DNA from 4 places in the Mesorhizobium sp. L2C066B000 genome. Region 3 is predicted to be linked to each of the others. Evidence: predicted binding sites of a transcription regulator. Region 3 holds the regulator's gene; each other region holds the start of a gene.
What was found. The regulator PhoB, encoded in region 3, activates phosphate uptake and scavenging genes when phosphate is short. The targets are predictions, from matches to a motif close to TGTCATNNANCTGTCAT.

Region 1 (4,438 bases), on a different contig from region 3:
CACCGCCGGCCTGCGCACCGGCTGGTGGAACCCGCTGCCGGCCTCGCTGGGCTTGTCGATGCGGTTTTATAACTAGCAGTCCTTCATCGCACCGCGACAGTGTTGGATCTTTTGAAGCCAGCGGGACAGCACCCCCCTCTGGCCTGCCGGCCATCTCCCCCGCAAGGGGGGAGATCAGCCGTTTTGCCCGCGGCGCTCCTGCTGCAACGCCGGCGATTTTGGCGACGGCGACGGCGACATCCAATCTCCCCCCTTGCGGGGGAGATGTCCGGCAGGACAGAGGGGGGTGGGAAGGATCGCTACGTCGACGATCTAGACTGCCGAGTGTCCGCTCGCCATCCATAGAGCCAGTCGAGGTCGGCGGCGAGCTTGTCGGGCGAGCGCATGGCCAGGAACAGATTGCGGGCGATCGCCACCGGGCCGGCAGCATGCCAGGCGAGGCGGTTTACGGCCCCACGACGCGCGGCCTTGGCGACACGCGGCCGCCGAAGATTTTCCCAGATTTGAAAACTTCTGGGCAGATCGCCAGGGAAATCGGCGATAGCGTCGGCAAGCGTGATGGCATCTTCGATCGCCATCGCGGCGCCCTGTGCGGCAAACGGCGTCATCGCATGCGCAGCGTCGCCGATCAGCGCGATGCCCTGCGGGCTCGTCCACCGCTTCTGTTCGACGGTGTGGATCGGAAAGGCCGTCCACGGGCCGGCCAGTGCCACAAGCTTCGTCAGGCCCGGCGCGGTGCCGCGCAGGGCAGCCGTGAGGATCGCGGGATCGGCATGGCCTGACCAACCTTCCGCCATGCGCTCGCCCTTGGTGAAGGCGGCGAGATTGAAGGCCCGGCCTTTGCTGACGGGATAGGCGACCATGTGGAAGCCTGGATGCAGGAACGTGGTGACGCAGTCGGCGGCGCCGATCGCGACAAAGGCTTCGCCGGCGGCGCTCTCGGCCGCGATCGTGACTCGCCAGGCGAGTTCGCCCGAAAAACGGCTTTTGACGAAGTCCTCGCCTGCGAGTTGCGCCCTGACTGCCGACCAGACGCCGTCGGCGCCGACCAGCAGTTTGCCGCGTGCCTCGATCTCGCGGCCGTCCACTTCGGCGGTCACGGCGACATATTGCGCGTCTTTGACGATGCCGGTCACGCGGGCGCCGGTGATGAGCTCAATCTCCGGCCGTTCGGCCATTTGCGCCAGCAGCGCTGCCTGCAGATCGGCGCGGTGAGCGACGAGATAAGGCGCCTGCCAGCGCGCTTCGGCGGCTTGCCCAAGCGGTACCCGCGCCAGTCCGCGCAGCGTCCCGGCGTCCTTGAGCACGACCGCTTCCGGCCGCAACGCTGCGGGCAGCAGCCGGTCGAGCACGCCGAGTTTTCCAAGAATGCGTGTTGCGTTGGGCGAAAGCTGGATGCCGGCGCCGGCCGCTTCTAGGTGCTGTGCCTGTTCGATAAGCTTTACCGGATAACCCCGTCCGGCGAAGGCAAGGGCAGCGGTCAGCCCGGCGATGCCGGCCCCGGCGATTATGACCTGCCGGGACCTGATGTCCTCCATCGGGCTTGTCGCGGAAGGATCAGGCGGCCTGGTCGATATAAAGGCAACCACCCGGCAGCGTTTCAGTCGCCCTCAGCTTCGCCGAATAGCGGTAGAGCGTCGAGCAATAGGGGCAGACCTTTTCATCGTCGTCGCCCATGTCGAGAAACACATGTGGGTGGTCGAAGGGCGGGTTGGCGCCGGTGCACATAAATTCCTTGACGCCGATGTCGATTGCCGGATGGCCCGCATCGTTCTGGAAGTGGGGAATGGAACCGCCTGCCATCGTCGTCTCCTTGATCTCGTCGAAAAGCATCTGGAACATAACAGGCCTGTTTGCAAGATCGATGAAATGAAACTGTCGCAAAAGCCTGTCAGAGGATACGGTGAGCCGGTTAAGTGCATGTCCCTGAAATCGGAATGGTTTTCGCCGAAGGGTCATGCGTCACAAAAGCGTGTTAGAGGCATGGCACGTCCAGCGGCGCTCCAAGGGACGGTTGGCGGGGAAGAGCAGGAACCATGAACGAACTGAAGCCGGTGCAGAGCGAATTCATCAATGTCGAGGTGGCGAGCCCCGAGGGCGGCAACCCCGATAGGTTCGTCAACCGTGAGTTCTCCTGGCTGCAGTTCAACCGGCGTGTGCTCGAGGAATCGCAGAACGAGCACCATCCGCTGCTCGAACGCGTCCGTTTCCTGTCGATTTCGGCCGCCAATCTCGATGAATTCTTCATGGTCCGCGTCGCCGGCCTTGCGGGCCAGGTGCGCGAAGGCATTGCGCTCAAGAGCCCCGACGGCCGGACTCCGGAGCAGCAGCTGGAACAATTGCTGCGCGAGGTCGAGCGGCTGCAGGAGGACCAGCAGAATAGCCTTTCGTCGCTGATGTTGCTGCTCAACAAGGAAGGCATTGAGAGCATCACCCGCGATGCACTGACCAAGGATGAAAAAGTCTGGCTGGAAGACCATTTCCAGGACCAGGTTTTCCCGGTGCTGACTCCACTGTCGATCGACCCGGCGCATCCGTTTCCGTTCATTCCCAATCTCGGCTTCTCGATGGCGCTGCAATTGCGCCATCGCAAGAATGGCGAGGAGATGAGCGCGCTTCTGCGCCTGCCGGTGGCGCTGAAGCGCTTCATCCGTCTGCCCGACCGCAAGCAGCACGTTCGCTTCATTCCGTTGGAGGAGGCTGTCGGCCTCTATATCGGCAAGCTGTTCCCCGGCTATGAGGTCAAGGGTTCCGGCACCTTCCGCATCATCCGGGACAGCGATATCGAGGTCGAGGAAGAGTCGGAAGATCTCGTGCGCCTGTTCGAGACGGCGCTGAAGCGGCGCCGCCGCGGTTCGGTCATCCGCATCGAATTCGACAAGTCGATGCCCGGCGAATTGCGCGAGTTCGTCGCCGGCGAGCTTGGCGTCTCTTCGAGCCGCATCAGCGTTCTGACCGGCCCGCTGGCGCTCAGCCAGATTTCCGAGATCGTCGCCGTGCCACGCGACGACCTGAAGTTCACCCCCTACAATCCACGCTTTCCCGAGCGCATCCGCGAGCATGGCGGCGACTGTTTCGCGGCCATCCGCGAGAAGGACATCGTCGTCCACCACCCCTATGAATCCTTCGACGTGGTGGTCCAATTCCTGCGCCAGGCGATGGCCGACCCCGAGGTGGTGGCGATCAAGCAGACGCTCTACCGCACCTCCAACGACAGCCCGATCGTGCGCGCCTTGGTCGACGCGGCCGAGGCCGGCAAGTCGGTAACCGCCCTGGTCGAGCTCAAGGCGCGCTTCGACGAGGAAGCCAACATCCGCTGGGCGCGCGACCTCGAACGCGCCGGCGTTCAGGTCGTGTTCGGCTTCCTCGAACTCAAAACCCATGCGAAAATGTCGCTAGTAGTGCGGCGCGAGGACGGCAAGCTGCGCAACTATGTGCATCTCGGCACCGGCAACTACCATCCGGTGACCGCGCGCATCTACACCGACCTGTCCTTCTTCACCACCGATCCGACGATCGCGCGCGATGTCGCCCAGCTGTTCAACTTCATCACCGGCTATGCCGAGCCGACCGATGAGATGCGGATCGCCATCTCGCCGTTTACGCTGCGCAGCCGTATCCTCAAGCACATTGCCGACGAGGTCGCCTACGCGCTGGCTGGCCGTCCGGCGCGCATCTGGATGAAGATGAACGCGCTCGTCGATCCCAACATCATCGACGCGCTCTATGACGCCAGCCATGCCGGCGTCGAGATCGATCTCGTCGTGCGCGGCATCTGCTGCCTGCGGCCGCAGGTGCCCGGCCTGTCGGAAAACATCAGGGTCAAGTCGATCGTCGGCCGCTTCCTCGAACACAGCCGCATCTACTGCTTCGGCAACGGCCATGGCCTGCCGTCGGACGAGGCGATCGTCTACATCGCCTCGGCCGACTTGATGCCACGCAATCTCGACCGCCGCGTCGAGACCATGGTGCCGATCACCAATCCGACGGTGCATGAACAGATCCTTGGCCAGATCATGCTGGGCAACATCATGGACAACCAGCAAAGTTTCGACGTATTGGCTGACGGAACCTCCCGGCGCGTCGTGCTGGATGAGGGTGAGGAACCGTTCAACGCGCAGGAATATTTCATGACCAATCCGAGCCTGTCGGGACGGGGTGACGCGCTGAAGTCGCATGCGCCCAAGCGCATCGCGCAGTTCAAGCGTCGCAAGAAGAACAGCGGCTCATGATTTCAACGTCCCAAGGCCGGCTGCAGGATCGCCGGCCGCTGTCCATCATCGACATCGGCTCGAACTCGATCCGCCTTGTCGTCTATGAAGGGTTGGCGCGCTCGCCGACCTTGCTGTTCAACGAAAAGATGCTGGCCGGCCTCGGCCGCGGCATCGTTTCGACCGGCAAGCTCGACCCCGAGGCGGTGACGCGCTCGATGGAGGAG
Region 2 (4,438 bases), on a different contig from region 3:
AGGGCTGGATGCTCTCGAAACCGAGCGGCAGAATCTCTTTGATGTAGGCGGCGGGGTCTTCGAGATTGGCCCGCACCATGGTGCCGATCCGGATGTCGAGAAGCGGGTTTGGCATCATGATGCTTCCTGTGTGATTGCGACGCGCCGTCCGGTCTCGGCGCTTTCGATGGCGCCGAAAACCATGGCCAGGCTTTTGATGTTGTCGCTGCCACGGGTTTCCGGCTCGCTACCGGTCTCGATGGCGTGGATGAAATCCTTGATGACGCCGAGATGACCGCCGATGCGGTCGGCGGGATCGAGCGGCGGCACGATGATGGGCTGGGTCAGGTCGAAAAGGCCGTCGCGGACCGACAACACAACTTCGGCCTTCAGCCCGTCCTCGCCGTCCCAGACCAGGCTGCCGTGCTCGGCGACGATGCGCCATGTGCTCTCCCAACTGGTGCGGAAGCCCGCCGCGCACCAAGAGCCTGCATAGGTGAACCGCTTGCCGCCACCGAGATCGAAGATAGCGCTGGCCGAGGAACCCTGCCGGTACCAGGAATTGGCCGGCTCCCATTCCTGGCAAAAAACACCGGCGGGATCGCCTGCGACCATGTAGCGGGCGGCGTCGAATGTGTGGATCGCCATATCGAGCAAGAGCACATGCGCCATCTCCTCGCGAAAGCCGCCGAAATGCGGCGCGACGAAGAAGTCGGCATGGATGCTGGTTGGCTTGCCGATGGCGCCGGAGTCGAGAAAGCGCCTTATGCGCCGGACATTGGCGACGTAGCGGCGGTTCTGCACCACGGCATGAACGCGCCCTGCCTGGCGCGCCGCGTCGACAATGGCGCGGGCATTTTCCGGAGTATCGGCGAGCGGCTTTTCGGTGAGCAGATGGCAATGATGGGCAAAGGCGGAAAAGGCGACGTCTCGGCGGGCGGCGGGAACCACGACGTCGAACACCGCTTGCGGATTGGTCTGGTCGAGGACCTGATCGAGGCTGGTGCCGATGACGGCGCTATCGAGCCCGTATTCGCGTGCCCTCGCCCGCGCCCGTTCGGCGTCGAGATCGACCAGGCCGACAATGGCGAGCCCGTCGATCTGCCTCGCGGCATCGAGCCAGGCCTTGCTCATCGCACCACAGCCGACGAGGACGGCATTCATCATCCGGCATTCCTCCCGTCCGGTCCCTCCAGACCGAATGTCACGGCATTTCCGGCATCACCGTAAACGTTTTTCCGTAAACGTTTACGAGAACACACCCGATGGCGTAGAATGTCAATCGGCTGCCAGCGAAAATCATCCCGAAGCCTTGGCCTGGGCGGCAGCCGGTGCTAGCCAAGACAGGGGGAGAACTGTCCTTGGCGTCCAGCATCCATGACCTCGCGCGTCACCTGAACATTTCGATCGGCACCGTGTCGCGGGCGTTGAACGGCCGCGCCGACGTCAATGCCGACACCCGCCAGCGCGTGCTCGCCGCCGCCAAGCAATTGAACTATTCGCCCAACCAGTCCGGCCGCAGCCTGCGGCAAGGCACCACCCATTCGATCGCCTTCATGCTGCAGCCGCATCCGGGCGACCAGCAATATGGCGAACCGTTCTTCATCCCGTTCCTGATCGGTCTGCAGGGCCGGCTTGCCGAGTATGGCCTGGATTTGATGGTCGTCATGGGTGAGCCCGGTCAATATCAGCAGGAGAGGCTGCGCCGCGTGGTTGAGACGCGCCGGGCCGACGCGGTCGTGTTGGCCAATACACGGCGGGAAGACGATCGGATTGACTATCTCAGCAAGGCCGGCTTTCCCTTCGCCACGCTTGGCCGAAGTCAATCCGGCGACGACACCTATCCTTCGCTCGATATAGATTTCGAGAGGGCGGGTGATGAAGCCGTCGACCGGCTGGTCGCGCGCGGCCATCGCCGCATTGCCGCCATCCGCCCTTCGCTTGATCTCAACTTCGGCTACCTGTTCCTCGACGGCTACCGCAAGGCGCTGGAGCGGCATGGCATCGAAGTCGACCCCGGCCTGATCGCCGACGGCTTCATCAACGAGGCAGGCGGCTACCAGGTGACGCCGCGCGTGATGCTCTCCAAGGACCGGCCCACAGCCATCATCTTCAACAATGACGCAATGGCGCTCGGCGGCTGCAAGGCACTGGCCGAGATGGGCATCAGGCCCGGCCACGACATCGCGGTGATCGTCATCGTCGACACGCCGCTCTGCCGTTATTTCTCGCCGGCGCTGACCGCCTTCCGTCCGTCGCTGGAGCCCATGGGCCGGCGTCTGGCCGAGATGCTGCTGGCCTCGCTTCCGGCCTTTGCCGGTCCCGAAGGCGCGCGCATCATCCGCGAAGTCTGGCCGCTGGAGCTGATCGCCCGCGACAGCGATTGATAGTGCGTCCTTCCCTTCTCCCACAAGAAGGGGAGAAGGGAGAGGCCCGCTCTGTCACGCAAGTATCATGTTCGCGTCCTAGACCGCTTTGCGAGAGGGCGACATCGTCGATGCGATGCGGTGGCCCCTTTGCGCCGCTCAAGGCTTGTCACAAAGAGGATCTCCATGAAAATCTCGCACCGAACCGTGTCGCTCGGCGCCGCGCTGGCGCTGTTTACCGCCCTGACCCCTGCTCTTGCCGACAGCACCGCCACCGTTGGCGGCTTCGTCAACAAGGGCCTGGTCGGCGTCGGCCGCATTCCGGCCGATCAGAAGGACAAGTTCGGCGAGACCTTCGGCTCCGGCTCCGGCATGTCGATCGACGCCGCAAGCTGGACCCATGGCGCGGATGGCTACAAGGGTTCGCTGTGGCTGCTGCCGGATCGCGGCTACAATGTCGTCGGCACCACCGACTACCGGCCGCGGCTCAACACTATTCGCATCGAGTTCACGCCGACCGCACTGGGCGCCACGCCCGCCGTCGGCCAGGAACGGACCGGCGTCAAGGCGACGCTAGCCGATTCGCTGCTGCTCACCGACGACAAGGGCGCAGACGCCACCGGCCTCGATCCGCTCAACGGCGTGCGCGCGGCCAATGGCGACCTGCCGATCCTGCCCGAGGCCAATGGCAAGCTGGCGCTCGACAATGAGGCGATCGCGCGGCTGCCCGACGGCACCATGTTCATCTCTGACGAATACGGCCCCAACATCTACCGCTTCTCGGCCGACGGCCATCTGTTGTCGGCAACGCAGCCGCCCGCCGCTTTGGTGCCGATGCGCAAGGGCGCGCCGAACTTCGCCTCCGACAATCCGGGCCCCGGTGCAGCCGAACCCGATCCGAAGGATCCCGAAACCGGCCGCCAGAACAATCAAGGCCTCGAAGGCATGGCGCTGACGCCGGACGGCAAGTCGCTGATCACTGTGCTGCAGTCGGCGCCCCGCCAGGATGGCGGCGATTCGCCCGCGACGCGCCAGAACACCCGCGCGCTGGTCTACGACGCCTCCGACCCGGCCCATCTCAAGCTGGTGCATGAATATGCCGTGCCGCTGCCGGTGTTCAAGGACGCCAAGGACAAGACCAAGGTCGCCGCGCAGAGCGAAATCGTGGCGCTGTCCGACAAGACCTTCCTGATGCTGGCGCGCGACAGCGGAAACGGCCAGGGGGTGAAGGGCGATACTTCGCTGCTGCGCCAGATTTTCGTCGTCGACGTCTCTGGCGCCACCGACATTGCCGGCGGCGCCTTCGATGCCGCCGACAAGCCGCTGGCGCCCAAGGGCGTGCTCGACCCCTCGGTGACGCCGGCCAAGCTGACGCCGTTCATCGACATCAACGACAACAAGGAACTCGGCCGTTTCGGCCTGCATGACGGCAAGCCGAACGACAAGAACAATCTCTCGGAGAAGTGGGAAGCAATGTCTGTGGTCAGCCTGCTCGATCCGGCGCTGCCCGACGACTATTTCCTGTTCGTCGGCAACGATAACGATTTTCTCACCCAAGACGGTTTTCAGGTCGGCGCGCCCTACAAGGCCGACGACGGCGCCGATGTCGACACCATGTTCCTGGTCTATCAGGTCACGCTTCCGGGCCTCGCCAACAAGTAGCCGTATACGGAAAGGCGGACGCGCCCGGCGCGTCCGCCTCTAACCGTCTGTCGGCGATCAGCGATGCCGTGAAGGCACCTATTTCAAAATCTCCGCATCCCTTGGCACGCCGGCATCGATCGGCTCGGCGGTCCGGCTCGACACAGCCATGATCTTGCCCGCGGCCGACAGGTTCGGGCGCACATAGACCTGGGCTACGCCGTTGACCCGGCTGTAGAGGTCGATGATGTCCTGGTTCATGAAGCGCACGCAGCCCGACGACGCGTTCTTGCCGATGGAATCCCATTCCGGCGTGCCGTGCAGCCGGTACATCGTGTCCTTGCCGTCGCGGAACAGATAGAGCGCACGCGCGCCGAGCGGGCTCTGCGGTCCCGGCGGCATGCCGTCCTTATATTTCGCCAGTTCCGGCCGGCGCTGGATCATTTCCGGCG
Region 3 (4,438 bases):
GAGGCTGAGCGCGCTTTTGTCGAGCGCATGTCCGGCGCCATCATCATCCTGCTCGTCTTCCTCATGGCCATGAACATCACCGCGATCGTGCTTCGGCGCCGGTTCGAGCGGCGCTGGTAGAAAAAAGGCAATTTGGTATGAACATCATGACCGAACAGTCCCTTGAGAATGCAGTGGGCGACAAAATGAACGCCAAGTCGAACGAAGTCATCAAGATGCGCGGCGACAAGGTCGGCGTCTTCTACGGCGAGAAGCAGGCGTTGTTCGACGTCAATCTAGACGTCCGCCAGAACCAGGTGACGGCGCTGATCGGCCCGTCCGGCTGCGGCAAGTCGACCTTCCTGCGCTGCCTCAACCGCATGAACGACACCATCGATTCGGCGCGGGTGACCGGCAAGATCACGCTCGATGAAGACGACATCTACGACAAGAACATCGATGTCGTCGAACTGCGCGCCCGCGTCGGCATGGTGTTCCAGAAACCCAACCCGTTCCCGAAGTCGATCTACGAGAACGTCGCCTACGGCCCGCGCATCCATGGGCTGGCCAAGCGCAAGTCCGACATGGACCAGATCGTCGAGCAGAGCCTGAAGAAGGCTGCGATCTGGAACGAGGTCAAGGACCGCCTGCAGGAGCCCGGCACCGGCCTGTCCGGCGGCCAGCAGCAGCGCCTGTGCATCGCGCGCGCCATCGCCGTGTCGCCGGAGGTGATCCTGATGGACGAGCCCTGCTCGGCGCTCGATCCGATCGCCACCGCCCGTGTCGAGGAGCTGATCGACGAACTGCGCCAGAACTACACGATCGTCATCGTCACCCACTCGATGCAGCAGGCGGCGCGCGTGTCGCAGCGTACAGCGATGTTCCATCTCGGCTATCTCGTCGAGGAGGGCGCCACCGACAAGATGTTCACCAACCCCGACGACAAGCGCACCCAGGACTACATTACCGGCCGCTTCGGCTGAGCCGTCCGGCGGGTGAATTTTCAGGCACGAGGACCAAGATCATGGGTGAACATACCGTCGCCTCCTTCGATGAAGAGCTCGGGCAGATCAGCAAGCTGATCCGCGACATGGGCGATCTGGCAGGCTCGATGGTCAGCGGCTCGACCAGGGCGCTGCTCAATTCGGACAATGCGCTGGCACAGCGTGTCGTTTCCGACGACGCCATCATGGATGCGCGCCAGCGCGAACTGGACGACCGCGCCATCACGCTGATCGCCAAGCGCCAGCCGATGGCCAACGATCTGCGCGCCGTGGTCGGCTCGATCCGCATGGCCGGCGACCTCGAGCGCATCGGCGATCTCGCCAAGAACATCGCCAAACGCGTCGGCACCGTGGGCTTGAGCGTCACGCCGCGCGACCTCTCGCACTCCATCGATGCCATGGCGCAGCTGGTGCTGATCCAGGTGCAAGGCGTCGTCGAGGAATATGCCGCCACCGATGCGGCAGCTCTTGCAAAACTCAGGAATGACGACGAGCGCATCGACGTCAAATACACGTCCGTGTTTCGTGAGCTCTTGACCTACATGATGGAAGACCCTCGCAACATCACCGCCTGCACGCATCTCTTGTTCTGCGCCAAGAATCTTGAGCGCATCGGCGATCATGTCACCAACATCGCCGAAAATGCGTATTATGTGCTGACCGGCCAGCAATTGCCCGCCAATCGTCCGAAGCAGGACGAGACGGCGATGGCCACGCCGGCCTGATGAGGGTGAACTGCCTATGATCGCGCCACGCATCATGGTCGTGGAGGACGAGGAGCCGCTAGGCGTGCTCCTCCGCTACAACCTCGAATCCGAAGGCTATCACGTCGAGGTGGTGACACGCGGCGACGAGGCCGAGATCCGCCTGCAGGAAAACGTGCCCGATCTCCTGGTGCTCGACTGGATGGTGCCCGCTGTTTCCGGCATCGAGCTCTGCCGGCGGCTTAGAGTGCGGCCCGAAACCGAGCGGCTGCCGATCATCATGCTGACCGCGCGCGGTGAGGAAAGCGATCGCGTGCGCGGCCTGTCCACCGGTGCCGACGACTATCTGGTCAAGCCATTCTCGACGCCGGAGTTCATGGCGCGCGTGAAGGCGCTGCTGCGCCGGGCCAAGCCGGAAGTGCTGTCCAGCGTGCTCAAGGTCGGCGACATCGTGCTCGACCGCGAGTCGCACCGTGTCTACCGCAAGAAGAGCGAGATCAGGCTCGGACCGACCGAGTTCCGGCTGCTCGAATTCATGATGCGCCATCCCGGCCGCGTGTTCTCGCGCAGCCAGCTGCTCGACAATGTCTGGGGCGAGACGATCTACATCGACGAGCGAACCGTCGACGTCCATGTCGGGCGCTTACGCAAAGCGGTCAACAACGGCCGCATGCCGGATGTCATCCGTACCATTCGCGGCGCCGGCTACGCGATCAGGGAAGACTAGGATGCTGCGCGTCGCGCCGTTGCCGGCCATTCAGGCGACATGCTTGCCGGATTTGGCCTGAATGCCCGGCGCGAAAATCTCCTGATCGACGAAGCCGAGCGCGCGCATGGCACAGCCTTCGCGGATCAGCGGCAGCTCGTTGGGCTCGGTGTCGAAGGAGATCGATTTCGAGTGCTGGCCGCCGGCGGTCTGGGCGATCGCTTCGCGCAATGCCGGCTCGATCAGGTCGAAGGCGGCGGCGCTGACGCCAACCATGGCGACAGGCGCCGGGTCGATCAGCGCAAACAGGCTGCCGAGGCCGAAGCCGAGCGCCTCACCGGCCTTGCGATAGGCTTCGCGCTCCGGGCCATCGGTTTCGCGGGCGCGCGCGGCGAGTGCGCGCATATCAGCGTCGCCGATATCGACCGGCTCGGCATCTTCGCTCATCATTTTGGCGCTGCGCCAGATGGCGTAGTTTCCGGCATAGGCCTCGACGCAGCCGCGCCGCCCGCAGCGGCAGAGCGCGCCGCCCGGACGGTGGATCATGTGGCCGAACTCGCCGCCCGAGGAATGGGTGCCGGTGAACAGTTCGCCTTTCAGCACCAGGCCCATGCCGATGCCGTGCGATAAGAGGATGGCGATAAAATTGTCGCGGTAGCGCTCGGGCTGGCGCCATTGCAGCGCCACCGCCATCATGTTGCAATCGTTCTCCATGGTGGCAGGAATGCCGAATTCCGCTTCCAACATGTCGGCGAAGGCAATGTCGGTCAGTGGCGTGATCGGCGACCACAGCATGGCGCGCGCCTGCGAATCGGTGATGCCCTGGATGCCCATGGCAATGCGGGCGATGCTCTGGACATCGAGGTCGGGATCCTCAAGCCGCCGCCGGACGATTGCTACGCATTCGCCAATCAGCTCGTCGCGCGGCTTGGTCAGCGTGTCCAGCCGGCGCTGTTCCTCGGCGACGACGTGGCCGGCATAGTCGATGACGGTGACGGACAGGAAATTGAGCGACAGCACGACGGTCATCACCGCCGCCGCTTCCGGGTTGAGACCAAGGCCCACCTGCGGCCGGCCGCGTTTCAGTGCGCCGGTCTCGCCAGGTTTGCCTTCAATCAGGATGCCTTCTTGAATCAGATCAGACGAGATTGCCGATATGGTCGAGTGGCTGAGGCCGGTAGTCGCCGCAATCTCGGTCCGCGACGGCTGGCCGGCCCGGCGCACGGCTGAAATCACCATCGCACGGTTGCGACGGCGCAGATCGTCGTGGCGGATTCCAACCGACATTTGTTTCCTCCCGGCCTCCTCGCGCCTCATGATAGTGAAGGCGTTCGACGGCACCAGCCAAATATTGGCAGACGCCGGCAGCCCTGTCATTGTTTATTGCGGACCTCGAAAAAATTCGGCAAGGCCATCAGAATCCATCAGAATCGATGTTGACAGCGCCTTATCATTGAACCAGTATTTTTTCGAGGCTCGAAAAAATAGGGCCTCTGTGTGCCGGCCCTCGGGCCAGTTTTGTCGCGCCGCACGCGGCGCAGGGAGGATTATGATGAACAGATTTGCAGCCGCCATGATGGCGGGTGTCGCCATGTCGCTGGCGCTGGTGTCGGTCGCGCAGGCGAAGGACAAGGTCATCGGCGTGTCGTGGTCGAACTTCCAGGAAGAGCGCTGGAAGACCGACGAGGCGGCGATGAAAACGGCGATCGAGGCTGCCGGCGACAAGTACATTTCGGCCGACGCGCAGTCCAATCCCGGCAAGCAGCTGACCGACGTCGAAAGCCTGATCTCGCAGGGCGCCAACTCGCTGATCATCCTGGCGCAGGACGCCTCGGCCATCGGCCCGGCGGTGCAGAAGGCGCTGGACGAAGGCATTCCGGTCGTCGGCTATGACCGCCTGATCGAGAACAAGGACGTCTTCTACCTGACCTTCGACAACAAGGAAGTCGGCCGCATGCAGGCCCGCGAAGTGTTCAAGGCGAAGCCCGAAGGCAACTATGTCTTCATCAAGGGCTCGGGCTCGGATCCGAATGCCGATTTCCTGT
Region 4 (4,438 bases), on a different contig from region 3:
GAGCCTGTCGCCGTTCAACGCCTGGACGCTGCTCAAGGGCCTGGAGACGCTGCCAGTTCGGGTGCGCCAGCAGACTGAAAGCGCGGCCAAGATCGCGGATTTCCTGGCAGGACGGCCGGAAATCGCCCGCATCATCTATCCCGGCCGCGCCGACCACCCGCAGGCCGACATCGTCAAGAAGCAGATGACAGGCGGATCGACGCTAATCTGCCTCGACGTCAAGGGCGGCAAGCAGGCGGCCTTCGCCTTGCAGAACGCGCTCGACATCGTGCTGATCTCCAACAATCTCGGCGACGCCAAGAGCCTGATCACCCATCCGGCGACCACCACCCACAAGAACCTCAGCGACGAAGCTCGCGCCGAGCTTGGCATCGGGCCGGGAACGCTCAGGCTGTCGGTCGGTCTTGAGGATACGGACGATCTGCTGGAGGACGTTGCGCAGGCGCTGAAGGCAGCCGGATAGGCCGCGAGGCGTCACGCTCCCGACGAAACCTCTTCCAGTTCGGCCGTCTTGGTGCCGATGGTCATGATGTTGCCGCGCCAGTCGACGGCGCCGCTCAGCCAGCCGCGCGCCCAGATGGCGGGAAGCATCATGTCGCGCACCATCATCGCCGGGACCATGCGCAGCGACAGGTGCCAGCCCTTGGCCGCGGCCAGCGCGCATTCGGGAATGTAGGCCGCCGCCAGCACGGCCAACACCGTGGCCGGCAGGCTGACGCCGGCACTTGCTGCCGCCACCAGCGCCAACGCCAACGGCACGGCGACGCCGGTCAGGATCTCGGGTGCGAAAAACAGCGGGAAAGTGACGCGGCGCAACCGCGCCCAGCGCGCCTGACGCGACCAGATGTCGGCAAGTCGGCGCTGCCCCAGTGGTTGCTCGAAAGGCGAGGCAACGAGATTGACGCGCAGGCCCAGTCCGTTGACCAGCTTGGTTGCAGCAGCATCCTCGGCGATCTCGGCGGCCAGCGCGCGGATACCGCCATTGGTATCGAGCATCGGCTTGTTCCACAGCATGCTCTTGCCCTGGGCAAAGCCGAGGCCAAGCGCCTCGCCGGCATATTGCCAGCGCGCCTGCAGCGTGTTGAGGAACGCGCATTCGACCTCGGCCCAGAAGCCATCCGGCCGCGAGCCGATCGGCGTCGAGCAGATAGTCCCGGTATTGGTCCCCCAGGCCGCCATCAGGTGCTGGACGTAATCCCTAGGCATCAGCACGTTGGAATCCGCCAGAATGACCCAATGATTGCGCGCCGCTTCCCAGCCCTTGACGCAGTTGTTGAGCTTCGGGTTGCTGCTGACGCGGTCGTCGCCGATCAGCAGCCGGGCCGGCACGTTGGGAAACAGGACGATCGCCCTGTTTATCAGTTTGACGACGGGATCGTCGGCGTGAGCGACGCAGAAGATCAGTTCGTAGCGCGGCCAGTCGAGCGAGAAGGCTCGCTGCAGCGTCTCTTGTGTGAACGGCTCCACGCCGCGCGACGGCACGACGATCGAGACCGGTGGCTGCTCGTCGGACGGCGGAGGGATAAGGCGACGCGCTTGCAGTTTCGACGAAGCAAGCAGGATGCTGGCGAGATTGGAAAGAAGCAAAGCGGAGGAAGCGAAGGCGGCTGTGAGAGCTGGTTCCATGAGATCTGGTCACTCCGGAAAGGCCGCTCGCGGCTGCTTTGTCAGTCGACAGATGGGCCTTGAGTCGCCGGCAAGGTTTGCGCACACCAACACTGTCATGTGTCACTTAAATGACATTGTTTGTCGGCACCTCCGCTTTGAGGCTGGCAGGACATGCCGTTGTGCGCGTATCAAACCGCATAGCGCGACAAATGTTCCTTGCCGCGCAACCGGAGCAGCCCATGTATCGCGCCGTCACGCGCAACATCGAAGTGCAGGTCAGACCGTTCTACCTGGAGGACCGCTCGGACCCGGCGGAGAACCGTTATGTCTGGGGCTACCAGGTGACGATCGACAACCAGTCGGACGATTTCGTGCAGCTTATGTCGCGTTACTGGCACATCACCGACGGCAGCGGCCGGATCGAGGAAGTGCGCGGCGCCGGCGTGGTCGGCGACCAGCCTGAGCTCAATCCGGGCGACAGCTATCAATACACGTCAGGCTGCCCGCTCTCGACGCCCTCCGGCATCATGGTCGGCCACTACACCATGCGCAACAAAAAGGGCGAGACGTTCGACGTCGCTATTCCCGCGTTTTCGCTGGATCTGCCGGGGACGCGGCGGACGGTGAATTAGGGGTTTTCTCCCCATCTCTATACGGGGAGAAATGCCCGGCAGTGCAATGAGGGGCGCCGCCGGACTCATGAGGTTATCTTCCACGCACATGACGTAGGCTATGCGCGGCCATTCACCAAAGTTAGCGCTGCCCCTCATCCGCCCTTCGGGCACCTTCTCCCCGTGAACGGGGAGAAGGAAGAGATGCTACTGAGCTGCAAACTCCGCCGGGTCGAAGTCGTACTGCTTCGAGCAGAACTCGCAGGCGACGTGGATGCCGCCATCTTCGGTGCTGTCCTTGATCTCCTGCGCGGAAAACCCCTCGAGGATGCCGCGTATCTTGTCCCTTGAGCATGAACATTGGTCGGCGACCGGCACGCCGCCGAAGACGCGCACGCCATGTTCGTGGAACAGCCTGTAGAGCAGCCGCTCGGCGCCGATGGTCGGGTCGATCAGCTCGGTCGGCTCGATGGTGCCGAGCAGCGCCACCAGCTCGCGCCACGAATTGTCGGCCGGCTCCTGCGTCACGTCACGCGGATCGCCGTCGCCGCCCGAAATGTCCGGCACGCGCATGCGCTCGGGTGACTGCGGCAGGAACTGCGCCAGGATACCGCCGGCGCGCCACTGCTCGCGCGCACCGCCGGGGCCGGGCGTCAGCAGCTTGGCCACCGACAGCCGGAGGTCGGTCGGGATCTGCTCCGACTGGCGGAAATAGGTGCGCGCGGCGTCTTCCAGCGTCTCGCCGTCGAGCTGGACGATGCCCTGATAGCGCTGCGTGTGCGCGCCCTGGTCGATGGTCAGCGCCAAAACGCCGCTGCCCAGCAGCGTCTGCTGCGAGGTCTGGCCTGCGGCCACCAGGGCCTCCAGCCGGTCGGCATCGAAGCGCGCATAGGCGCGCAATGCCGAGGGCGTGGAGAAATCCGCGACCAGCATGTCGACAGGCCCGTCGGTGCGGGTCTGCAGGATGAACTTGCCTTCAAATTTGAGCGAAGTGCCGAGCAGCACCGTCAGCACACAGGCTTCCGCCAGCAGGCGGGCGACCGGCTCGGGATAGTCGTGACGGTTGAGGATGGCGTCGAGCATCGGCCCGAGTTGCACGGTGCGGCCGCGCACGTCGAGCGGGCCTACCTCGAAGGGCACGACATGATCGTCGCCGGCATAGCCAAACTCGCCGAGTTTGGGGTGATGTTCAGTCACTTGATGCGTTTCCAACATGACAAAGCTCCAGGGCGCGGCCATGCGGCCCGGAGGGGTGCATGCGTCCAAACGCGCTTGATTTGCGTGATGGGGCGCAAATAGGCATCGCGCCGCCCCGGATCAAGCGCTTGGAGATCAAGCGCCCAGACACCAGGCCAAAACCGCCTTCTGGGCGTGAAGCCGGTTCTCGGCTTCGTCGAAGACCACCGAATGCGGACCGTCGATGACCTCGTCGGTCACTTCCTCGCCGCGGTGCGCCGGCAGGCAGTGCATGAACAGGGCGTCGGGCTTGGCCCTGGCCATCAGCGCCGCATTGACCTGATAGGGCGAGAAGACATTATGGCCGCGGGCGCGGTGTTCCTGGCCCATCGACACCCAGCAGTCGGTGACGATGCAGTCGGCCTGGTCGACGGCCTCTTCGGGCGAGCGGGTGAAGTGCAGCTTGCCGCCATTGGTCTTCGACCAGTCGATGTGCTTCTGCGCCGGCTCGCTGCCTTCCGGCACTGCGACGTTCAGGTTGAAGCGGAACCGCGCCGAAGCTTCGAGCAGCGAATGCAGCACGTTGTTGCCGTCGCCGGTCCAGGCGATGGTCTTGCCGGCAACCGGACCGCGATGCTCCTCGAAGGTCATGATGTCGGCCATCAGCTGACAGGGATGGGTGTCGTCGGTCAGCCCGTTGATGACCGGAATCGTGGCATTCTCGGTCAGCTCGAGCAGCCGCTCATGCGACGTGGTGCGGATCATGATGGCGTCGACATAGCGCGACAGCACCTTGGCGGTGTCGGCAATGGTCTCGGAGCGGCCGAGCTGCATTTCGGTGCCGGTCAGCATGATGGTCTCGCCGCCGAGCTGTCGCATGCCGACGTCGAAGGACACGCGCGTGCGCGTCGACGGCTTGTCGAAGATCATGGCCAGCACCTTGCCTTCGAGCGGTTTGGTCCGTTCGCCGGCCTTGAGGCGCGCCTTGCGCACCACCGCATCGTCCAGCATCAGGCGCAGATCGCCTTCGGAAACGGCGGAAA

Region 1: the regulator PhoB is predicted to act here: its motif matches at 1,866-1,882, upstream of X733_RS139020 (RNA degradosome polyphosphate kinase).
Region 2: the regulator PhoB is predicted to act here: its motif matches at 2,419-2,435, upstream of X733_RS159975 (esterase-like activity of phytase family protein).
Region 4: the regulator PhoB is predicted to act here: its motif matches at 1,726-1,742, upstream of X733_RS151385 (ceramide glucosyltransferase).

The regions. Positions count from the first base shown of each region.
Region 1 covers NZ_AYWZ01000020.1:94,708-99,145, reverse strand. The annotation lists gene X733_RS139005 (TIGR02117 family protein) at 1-76, shown strand, start outside; gene X733_RS139010 (FAD-dependent monooxygenase) at 300-1,538, opposite strand; gene X733_RS139015 (zinc-finger domain-containing protein) at 1,558-1,803, opposite strand; gene X733_RS139020 (RNA degradosome polyphosphate kinase) at 2,037-4,232, shown strand; gene ppx (exopolyphosphatase) at 4,229-4,438, shown strand, end outside.
Region 2 covers NZ_AYWZ01000001.1:1,285,872-1,290,309, reverse strand. The annotation lists gene X733_RS159960 (sugar phosphate isomerase/epimerase) at 1-118, opposite strand, end outside; gene X733_RS159965 (Gfo/Idh/MocA family oxidoreductase) at 115-1,146, opposite strand; gene X733_RS159970 (LacI family DNA-binding transcriptional regulator) at 1,341-2,366, shown strand; gene X733_RS159975 (esterase-like activity of phytase family protein) at 2,532-4,007, shown strand; gene X733_RS159980 (L,D-transpeptidase) at 4,086-4,438, opposite strand, start outside.
Region 3 covers NZ_AYWZ01000003.1:102,216-106,653, forward strand. The annotation lists gene pstA (phosphate ABC transporter permease PstA) at 1-120, shown strand, start outside; gene pstB (phosphate ABC transporter ATP-binding protein PstB) at 138-962, shown strand; gene phoU (phosphate signaling complex protein PhoU) at 1,004-1,708, shown strand; gene phoB (phosphate regulon transcriptional regulator PhoB) at 1,725-2,414, shown strand; gene X733_RS154635 (ROK family protein) at 2,445-3,680, opposite strand; gene xylF (D-xylose ABC transporter substrate-binding protein) at 3,946-4,438, shown strand, end outside.
Region 4 covers NZ_AYWZ01000005.1:57,727-62,164, forward strand. The annotation lists gene X733_RS151390 (O-succinylhomoserine sulfhydrylase) at 1-463, shown strand, start outside; gene X733_RS151385 (ceramide glucosyltransferase) at 475-1,626, opposite strand; gene apaG (Co2+/Mg2+ efflux protein ApaG) at 1,848-2,240, shown strand; gene X733_RS151375 (Hsp33 family molecular chaperone) at 2,427-3,458, opposite strand; gene argF (ornithine carbamoyltransferase) at 3,552-4,438, opposite strand, start outside.